Regions from separate parts of the Weissella sp. ESL1139 genome, predicted to be linked through region 1. Evidence: a T-box and tRNA genes for the amino acid it is inferred to sense, from the RefSeq annotation. Region 1 holds a T-box; the other holds one or more tRNA genes.

Region 1 (4,435 bases):
TCATTGCAGCAATTGCATCAGCTTTATTTACACCATAGGCAACTAACAAAATTTGTTTTGATTGCATGATGCTTCCTATACCCATTGAAAGCGCATGACGTGGTACATCATCCTCACTAGCAAAGAAGCGAGCATTTGCAGCAATTGTTGATGGTGTTAAATCAACGACGCGTGTTTTTGCATCAAAAGGTGTCCCTGGTTCATTAAAACCAATATGACCATTTTGTCCTAAGCCAAGAAGTTGTAAATCAATTGGATTATCAGCAATCACTTTGTCATAACGACTTGTCTCAACATCAACATCTTCAGCTAGTCCATTAGGCACATAAGTTTCTTTGAATGGCTTTTGATTGAATAAATGCTCATCCATAAAGTAACGGTAACTTTGGTCATGGTTACCAGCTAATCCTTGATACTCATCAAGATTAATTGAAATTTTATCAGAAAAATCTAAGTCACTAGCTGATAGTTCCTTATAGATTGACACTGGCGTTGATCCGGTTGCTAATCCAAAAACTTGGGCACCATTTTCTAAGGCTTCTTTAAAAATATCAAAGCCTACTTTTCCACCTGCTTGTTGATCTTTTACTTCAATAATCTTCATGTCGATCATCCTCTTATCTCTTTTTGGTATAGACCAATTGTATACCAAAACAACCGCTTTTGCAATAAAAAAGACCAGAATGTAAAAACATCCTAGTCTCTAATATTGATTATTCACCTTTAACGGCTTTTTCTAATGTGTCTAATGCACGTGAATGATTAGCAATATCAGCTAGCAAATCTTTTTCAAATTGATCAACAGTTTTTTCTGTCGTATCACGAGAACCAAAACGACGGATTGTAACCGTATCATTTGAAACTTCTTCATCACCAATTACCAAAGTATATGGAATCTTCAGTGATTGCGCATTACGGATTAAGTAACCCAACTTCTCATTACGTCCATCATACTCAGCACGGATACCTTGCTTAACCAAACGATCAGCCAAAGCTTGTGCATATTCGCCATGTGCTTCACGGTTAACTGGGATAATCCGTACTTGATGTGGTGCCAACCATGTTGGGAAAGCACCCTTGTACATTTCAGTCAAGTATGCTGTGAAACGCTCCATCGTAGAAATAATACCACGGTGAATCATAACTGGACGATGCATCTCACCATCTGCACCAACATAGTTAACATCAAAACGTTCTGGTAACAAGAAGTCTAATTGAATGGTTGATAATGTTTCTTCACCACCCAATGCTGTCTTGATTTGTACATCAAGCTTTGGACCGTAAAAGGCAGCTTCACCTTCCGCCTCGAAGTACTCAAGACCCATGTCATCCATGGCTGCCTTCAACATAGTTTGGGCTTTCTCCCACATTTCGTCATCATCAAAGTACTTTTCAGTATTTTCTGGATCACGATACGACAAACGGAAACGATAATCTGTAATGTCAAAGTCCTTGTAAACATCGACCATTAATTGCAAAATCTTCTTGAATTCATCTTCAATTTGGTTAAGCATCACGAATGTGTGGCCATCATTTAAGGTCATTTCACGAACACGTGACAAACCGGTCAAAGCACCTGACTTCTCATAACGGTGCATCATACCAAGTTCAGCAACACGGAATGGCAAGTCACGGTATGAACGTTGGTGGTGCTTGAAGACCATGATGTGTGACGGACAATTCATTGGACGTAATTCTAGGAATTCGCCATCCCCCATATCCATTGGTGGGAACATGTCATCGCGGTAGTGGTCCCAGTGACCTGAACGCTTATACAAATTTAGGTTTGACAAGATTGGTGTGTAAACGTGTTGGTAACCGTCTTGTACTTCACGATCCACAATGTAACGCTCTAGAGTACGACGAATAGCAGCACCATTTGGCATCCAAACGGCTAATCCGGCACCCACTTCTTGAGATGTAAAGAATAGATCTTGATCAGCACCAATCTTACGGTGATCACGTTCTTTAGCTTCAGCACGACGCTTTAATTCAGCATCCAAGTCTTCAGCATTCCAAAAGGCTGTTCCGTAAATACGTTGCAACATTGGATTTGAAGACTTACCACGCCAATATGCTCCAGCAACTGAAGTCAACTTAAAATGCTTAATCCAACCAGTTGCTGGTACTAAACCACCACGATCCAATTCAACGTGCTCACCTTGAACAGCAATTGAAATTGGCTCGTCATCTGGCAAATCATTAATTAATTCAATCTTATAAGGATCGTCTTTAAACATATCCAAGGCTTCATCACGTGTGATTTCGCGTGAAACGATTGGTAGATTTTCCTTAACAATGCGCTTCATCATTTTTTCGATTTCAGGGAATTGATCAACTGAAATTTGGTTACCCTCAACTTTATCAGTATCGTAGTAAAAACCATTATCAATAGCTGGACCAACACCATAATGAATTTGGTCAGGGTACAAACGATTTAATGCTTGCGCCAACAAATGTGATACTGAATGACGTAGTAAACGCAAACCTTCTTCATCATCCTTTGTGATCAACTCAAATTGACCACCTTCTTTAATCGGATCCTTCATACCAACATAATGACCGTTTAACTTACCAGAAACAGACTTTTTGGCTAATGAAGTTGAAATGCTTTTTGCAATTTCCATTGGTGTTGTATCTTCTGAGAACGCCTTTTGCGCACCATCTGGAAGCGTAATTTGTACATCTGCCATAGCTATTACTCCTTTTTATTGTGGTGAATCAACATATCTAAAACAAAAAGCGCCTCGCTATCAGGATAATCTGATAACGGGGCGCTTAAACGCGGTACCACCCGAATTTTATAACAATCATGTTATACACTCTAGTATCCCTTAACGCGGGAAACGTTGCTACTTGAAACATAGCACACTCCGAAATAGTACCGTTTATTTCATGCTACCAATTCCCAGCAACCTTGGCTCTCTTTAAACATAATTTGTTAAACGACGTGTTTTCTTCAACGTTTTTATATTCGTCTTACATTATACCTGAAAAAATTAAAATTTAAACCTTTAATTTTAATTATGCTTGCACCGTTTTAATCAACGCTTTAGTAAATGCTTGCAATGCTTCAGTCGCTGCCTTATCTGGACTCAAATTAACTTTGACGCCTTCAGCACCCTTTGTTGCACCAGTTTTTTCAAATTGTTGTTCAAATTTATCGATGGCAACAGCAAAATCATCACCATAAAAATCATCACCTGATCCTGAAACACCATACACAATACCCGTTAGATCAGTATCAGCTAAATCTTCATAAAAATCTAATGCTTCATCAGGCAATGAGCCCTTATCAAAAGTGTATGGTACAACGACGACAATATCCGTTTCATCTTTTGAAATATCTTGTGGATCAATTAATTGGATATCTTCTTTGGTGACATCAACGTTTGACGCTTTAAAAGTATCGACAATGACATCAGCCACATCTTCATTATTACCAGTAATCGTGGCAAAAAATACTCTGGCTTTCATACTCTTATTTCCCCTTGTGCTTCTATTAATTAAAATGGATGGTTATCATATTCAACCCATGATTCATGGGAATCTTGAATGCGTTTAAACATTTTTTCCATATCTGTATTAGTAAATGATACCAAAACCGGCCGACCATGCGGACAATTATATGGATTTTTAGCTTTTGATAATTGTTGCAACAACCCACGTGCTTCATAATCGTTCAACGACCAGTTCGCTTTAATGGACCGTTTACATGACATCATGATAGCGGTCTTTTCACGAAAGGCTTTCGTTGTAATGCTACCATCACGCAATAGCCAATCAATCATTTCACGAATTGTATCTTCCTCTTGGCCTTTTTCAAACCAAGCTGGGTGTTCACGCACAATTAAGGCGTCATCCCCAAATGGTTCTAAGTTTAAACCAACGTTTTGCAGCTCTTCTTCATGCGCTTGAATTTTTAAAATATCGATTTTAGGATAACTCAAAACAATTGGTACTAACAAACGCTGACTATCAAGGCCAATCTTACCGATTTCCTCACGATAATATTCATATTTAATCCGTTCTTGAGCAGCGTGTTGATCAACAATATAAAAGCCATCTTCCGCTTGGGCAAACAAAAATGTCCCATGCATTTGACCAATATATTGCAACTCTGGAAAACCAGTCTTCATTGGCTCAGTCAACACATCATTTTGGTTAGACCAATCTAATGGCACTTCAGCAGCTGGCGTTGCATCAGCAAATTCAGTAAACGGCTGAACTGGTTCTTCAAGTTTATACTTGTTCGTAAAATGCTTAACTGTATTTGAATTTAAATCAGATGCTTTAGTAACTACAATCGGTTGTACATCATTTGCTACTGATGACGTTGCCTCTTGAGACTGTACCGTTTCAGTTTCATCAGGCAATGCCTGACCAGCGTTGTTTTCATCAGCAACTACATCACTTTGTGGTTGCTCACTATCAG
Region 2 (4,435 bases), 250 kb from region 1:
TATATAACTATTACAAAAGTTTAAATGAACGTTACGTTGCTTGGTTTGAATCCTATGATCGTTCACCTAAATTGAGCATTGATGGTGATAAATATGATTTTGTGACAGATGAAGCAGCTGCTGAACAAGTTTTGACATTGATTGATGACAAAATTGCTGAGTTGGGTTTAAAGAATAATTAGGAGAATTGTTATGCTAGATATGAAAGTAATCCGTCAAGATACGGAACAAGTGAAGGAGCGCTTGGCTACACGTGAGGTTGACCCACAAGAAGTTGATGCCTTAGTTGCTGATGATGCTAAACGTCGTGAACTATTAGTTCAAACTGAAGACCTAAAAGCACGTCGTAATACAGTATCAGATCAAATTGGTCTAAAGAAGCGCCAAAAGGAAGATGCAAGTGATGTTATTGCTGAAATGCAAAAGGTTTCAGCAACTATCAAAGAATTAGATGAACAAGTTGCTAAACTAGATGAGCAAATTCAAGATCGTTCTTTGCATCTTCCTAACTTGCCTAATGATACAATTCCGGTTGGACCTGATGAAGATGCAAACCGTGAAGAACGTAAGTGGGGTGAAATTCCAACGTTCAATTACGAACCTAAAGCCCACTATGAAATTGGTGAAGACTTGGGCATTTTAGATTTTGAACGTGGTGCTAAAGTATCAGGTGCTCGTTTCGTTTACTATGTTGGTCAAGGTGCCCGCCTAGAACGTGCCGTTTACAACTTTATGTTGGATGAGCACCAAAAAGAAGGCTATAAAGAAATGATTACACCATACCTTGTTAAAGATAAGGCAATGTATGGAACTGGTCAGTATCCAAAGTTTATGGAAGATGCTTACCGTGTGGGAACTAATGATGATATGACATTAATCCCAACAGCCGAAGTACCTTTGACAAACTACTTCCGTGAAGAAGTAATTGATGCTGAAAAACTACCATACAGTGTGACCGCTTTGTCACCAGCCTTCCGCCAAGAAGCTGGTTCAGCTGGTCGTGATACGCGTGGCTTGATTCGTATGCACCAATTCAATAAGGTTGAAATGGTTAAATTCACAAAGCCTGAGGATTCATACCAAGCATTAGAAGACATGACAGTTAATGCCGAAACTTTGCTACAAAAGCTAGGTTTGCCTTACCACGTTATTACATTATCAACTGGTGACATGGGCTTCTCGGCAGCTAAAACGTATGATGTGGAAGTATGGATGCCACAACAAAACATCTATCGTGAAATTTCATCTGTTTCAAATACCGAAGCTTTCCAAGCTCGTCGCGCACGTATTCAATACCGTGATGAAAATGGTAAGTTGCAATTCGTCCACACTTTGAATGGATCTGGACTAGCTGTTGGTCGTACAGTAGCTGCTATTCTAGAAAACTATCAAAATGAAGACGGTACAGTAACAATTCCTGAAGTTTTGCGCCCATACTTTGGTGCAGATAAGATTGTGCCAGAAGATACACTATAAAGATAATAAAGCTAAGTCGCAGTTAATCGGCTTGGCTTTTTTGTATGGTTAGATTGCAAAGCATCCAAACACCGTTACACATCGAATCCAAAACGTCTTTGCTCACGCTCTGAGTAAACGCGCTCGCAAAAGCTGAACCTTCGATATAACGCTATTGGTCCCAATCACGTCCCTGTGCGTTGCTTCGGCCGTAATTGCTCCCAACGACGTTATACACCAGGTTCAACCCGCTTTTGCTCACGCTCTGAAAAAATAAAAAAACAATTGCAAAAATATACAAAAGATAGTAATATATATCGAGTGGTAAGGAGCTGCTAGTACATTTGCAACTTACGACAGTATTTATTTTTCAAAAAATGTGTTGACACTTGTTTGGAAATTAGATATACTATAAAAGTTGTCGGATGTCATGTTCGACTGACGTCTGTTGCGGATGTGGCGGAACTGGCAGACGCGCTGGATTTAGGTTCCAGTGCCCCTAGGGCGTGCAGGTTCGATTCCTGTCATCCGCATATCGTTTAACGATACAGAAGCCGACTTAGCTCAGCTGGCAGAGCGCTTCACTAGTAATGAAGAGGTCGCTGGTTCGAATCCAGTAGTCGGCATCTTATGCGAATATAGTTCAGCTGGTAGAACGCCACCTTGCCATGGTGGAGGTCGCGGGTCCGAATCCCGTTGTTCGCTTTCTTCCAATTGGAAGTATTTAAATGAATATGCACCTATAGCGCAACTGGATAGAGTGTCTGACTACGAATCAGAAGGTTGAAGGTTCGAATCCTTCTAGGTGCATTAATTAAAGACCATCAAGAGAAATCTTGGTGGTTTTTGTGTCAACAAAAGCGTAAATCGTACAATAAACATTAATTATAAAAAAATATTTGCTTTTAGTGGCATTGAATTGCAATGCGTTTTATAATTATGTCAATATTGGTCAAAGGGGGGTGAGCGTTATGTCCGATTCAAATATGTCTGATAATATCGAGGCATACTTGAAGCAAATTTTACAACAAGCGAATGAAATTGAGATTCGCCGTGTTGAACTTGCTCAGCGCTTTAATGTCGTCCCGTCACAAATTAACTATGTCATTAAGACACGCTTTAATACTGAAAATGGTTATTTGGTGGAATCAAAACGAGGTGGTGGCGGTTATATTCGCATTGTTAAAATGGCGTTGCGATCTGAGCCAGCTTTGATTGAAGAGATACGACAGCAACTCCCGGAGATTGTTAGCTTTAGAACAGCAACATCAGTCATGTCCTGTTTGTGCCGTGAAGATATTTTAACGCTCCATGAAAGTGAATTGATTTTGACATTATTATCAAAAGAGACACTTAATGTTGGGGATGTCACAATTCAAGGACGGTTACGAGCAAGACTGCTGCAACAATTATTGAACCGTTTACGGTTTGAAAGTGAGCGTAATTAATATGGATAATCAATATACACCAAGTGCAAAAAACGTTTTAGTCGTTGCACAAGAACAAGCAAAAAATTTTAAACATCAAGCAGTAGGTACCGAGCATTTGTTGCTAGCTTTGTCGATTGAAAAAGAAGGCATTGCCAGCAAAGTCATGCAAGAATCTGATGTGAATGATGACGAAATTAGAAGCCAGATTGAACAGTTTACGGGTTATGGTACCTTATCACGTAATGCGAAAAGTACTTATCTACCATATTCACCTAAAGCATCTGATATTATTCGTTTGGCTAATGAAAATGCTAAGCAATTACATCAAGAGCAAACAGGTACCGAGCATCTATTACTAGCACTATTGTCAGATACGACAATCTTTTCATCACGTATTTTAGCTAATTTAAATGTTAATCCTAGTGAAATGCGTCGTGCGGTATTGCGTAAACTTGGTGTGAAAGAATCACCTAAGAAACGTGATCCTCGTCGTAATAAACGCGCACAACAATCACAAGACCAAGAAGGTACGCCAACATTGGATATGTTAGCACGTGATTTGACGCAATTAGCTCGTGATAATCAGATGGATCCAGTCGTTGGCCGTGATGCTGAGGTTAAGCGTGTCATTCAAATTTTGTCACGTCGTACGAAGAATAATCCAGTACTAATTGGGGAACCAGGTGTTGGTAAAACAGCAATTGCTGAAGGATTAGCTCAACGCATTGTTGCTGGTGATGTGTCATCAGACATGAGTCATAAACGTTTGATGATGCTTGATATGGGATCATTGGTAGCTGGTACCAAGTATCGTGGTGAATTCGAAGATCGTTTGAAGAAAGTGATTGATGAAATTCAGCGTGATGGGCAAGTCATTCTATTTATTGATGAGTTGCATACGTTGATTGGAGCTGGTGGTGCTGAAGGTGCCATTGATGCTTCAAATATTTTGAAGCCCGCTTTGGCACGTGGTGAACTACAAACAATTGGTGCTACTACGTTAGATGAGTATCAAAAGTATATCGAAGCTGACGCGGCTCTAGAACGTCGTTTTGCTCAAGTTAGCGTTGACGAGCCCACACAAGCTGATGCAATTGCTATTTTGAAGGGTCTTAAGTCACGTTATGAGCAACATCATCAAGTGGCAATTCCTGATGAAGCGATTGTTGAGGCGGTTAAATTATCAGTTCGTTATATCACTGACCGTTTTTTGCCTGATAAAGCAATTGATTTAATGGATGAGGCAGCTGCTAAAGTACGAATTGATCGCATTGGTCATGAAACTCCAATGGCTAAACAACAAGAAAAGTTAATGACATTGCGTCAAGAAAAAGATGATGCGATTGAACGACTTGACTTTGAATTAGCTGCTGATTTCCGTAAAAAGGAAATGAAGCAAAAGCGTCACATTGATAAAATTTTGGATGAGCAACTTGAACAATCAGGTGATCAAAATTATGATTTGACTTTGTCAGTTCATGATATTGCCGAAGTTGTCTCTGAACAAACTGGTGTGCCTTTGACGCAGATGGAAAAGACTGAGCAAGAAC

Evidence for each region. A T-box is a leader RNA that pairs with one kind of tRNA and senses whether it is charged. The one in region 1 lies ahead of thrS (threonine--tRNA ligase), so its partner is inferred to be a tRNA-Thr.
Region 2: it encodes a tRNA-Thr, which carries the amino acid that the T-box ahead of thrS (threonine--tRNA ligase) is inferred to sense. The anticodon was not compared.

What each region holds. Positions count from the first base shown of each region.
Region 1 is NZ_CP196375.1:1,247,278-1,251,712, forward strand. It holds gene ACSYSF_RS06155 (glucosamine-6-phosphate deaminase) at 1-604, opposite strand, end outside; gene thrS (threonine--tRNA ligase) at 714-2,693, opposite strand; T-box leader at 2,768-2,972, opposite strand; gene ACSYSF_RS06165 (flavodoxin) at 3,025-3,477, opposite strand; gene mutL (DNA mismatch repair endonuclease MutL) at 3,507-4,435, opposite strand, start outside.
Region 2 is NZ_CP196375.1:1,498,687-1,503,121, reverse strand. It holds gene ACSYSF_RS07440 (deoxynucleoside kinase) at 1-182, shown strand, start outside; gene serS (serine--tRNA ligase) at 193-1,476, shown strand; tRNA gene ACSYSF_RS07430 (tRNA-Leu) at 1,906-1,988, shown strand; tRNA gene ACSYSF_RS07425 (tRNA-Thr) at 2,009-2,081, shown strand; tRNA gene ACSYSF_RS07420 (tRNA-Gly) at 2,088-2,160, shown strand; tRNA gene ACSYSF_RS07415 (tRNA-Arg) at 2,192-2,265, shown strand; gene ACSYSF_RS07410 (CtsR family transcriptional regulator) at 2,427-2,903, shown strand; gene ACSYSF_RS07405 (ATP-dependent Clp protease ATP-binding subunit) at 2,905-4,435, shown strand, end outside.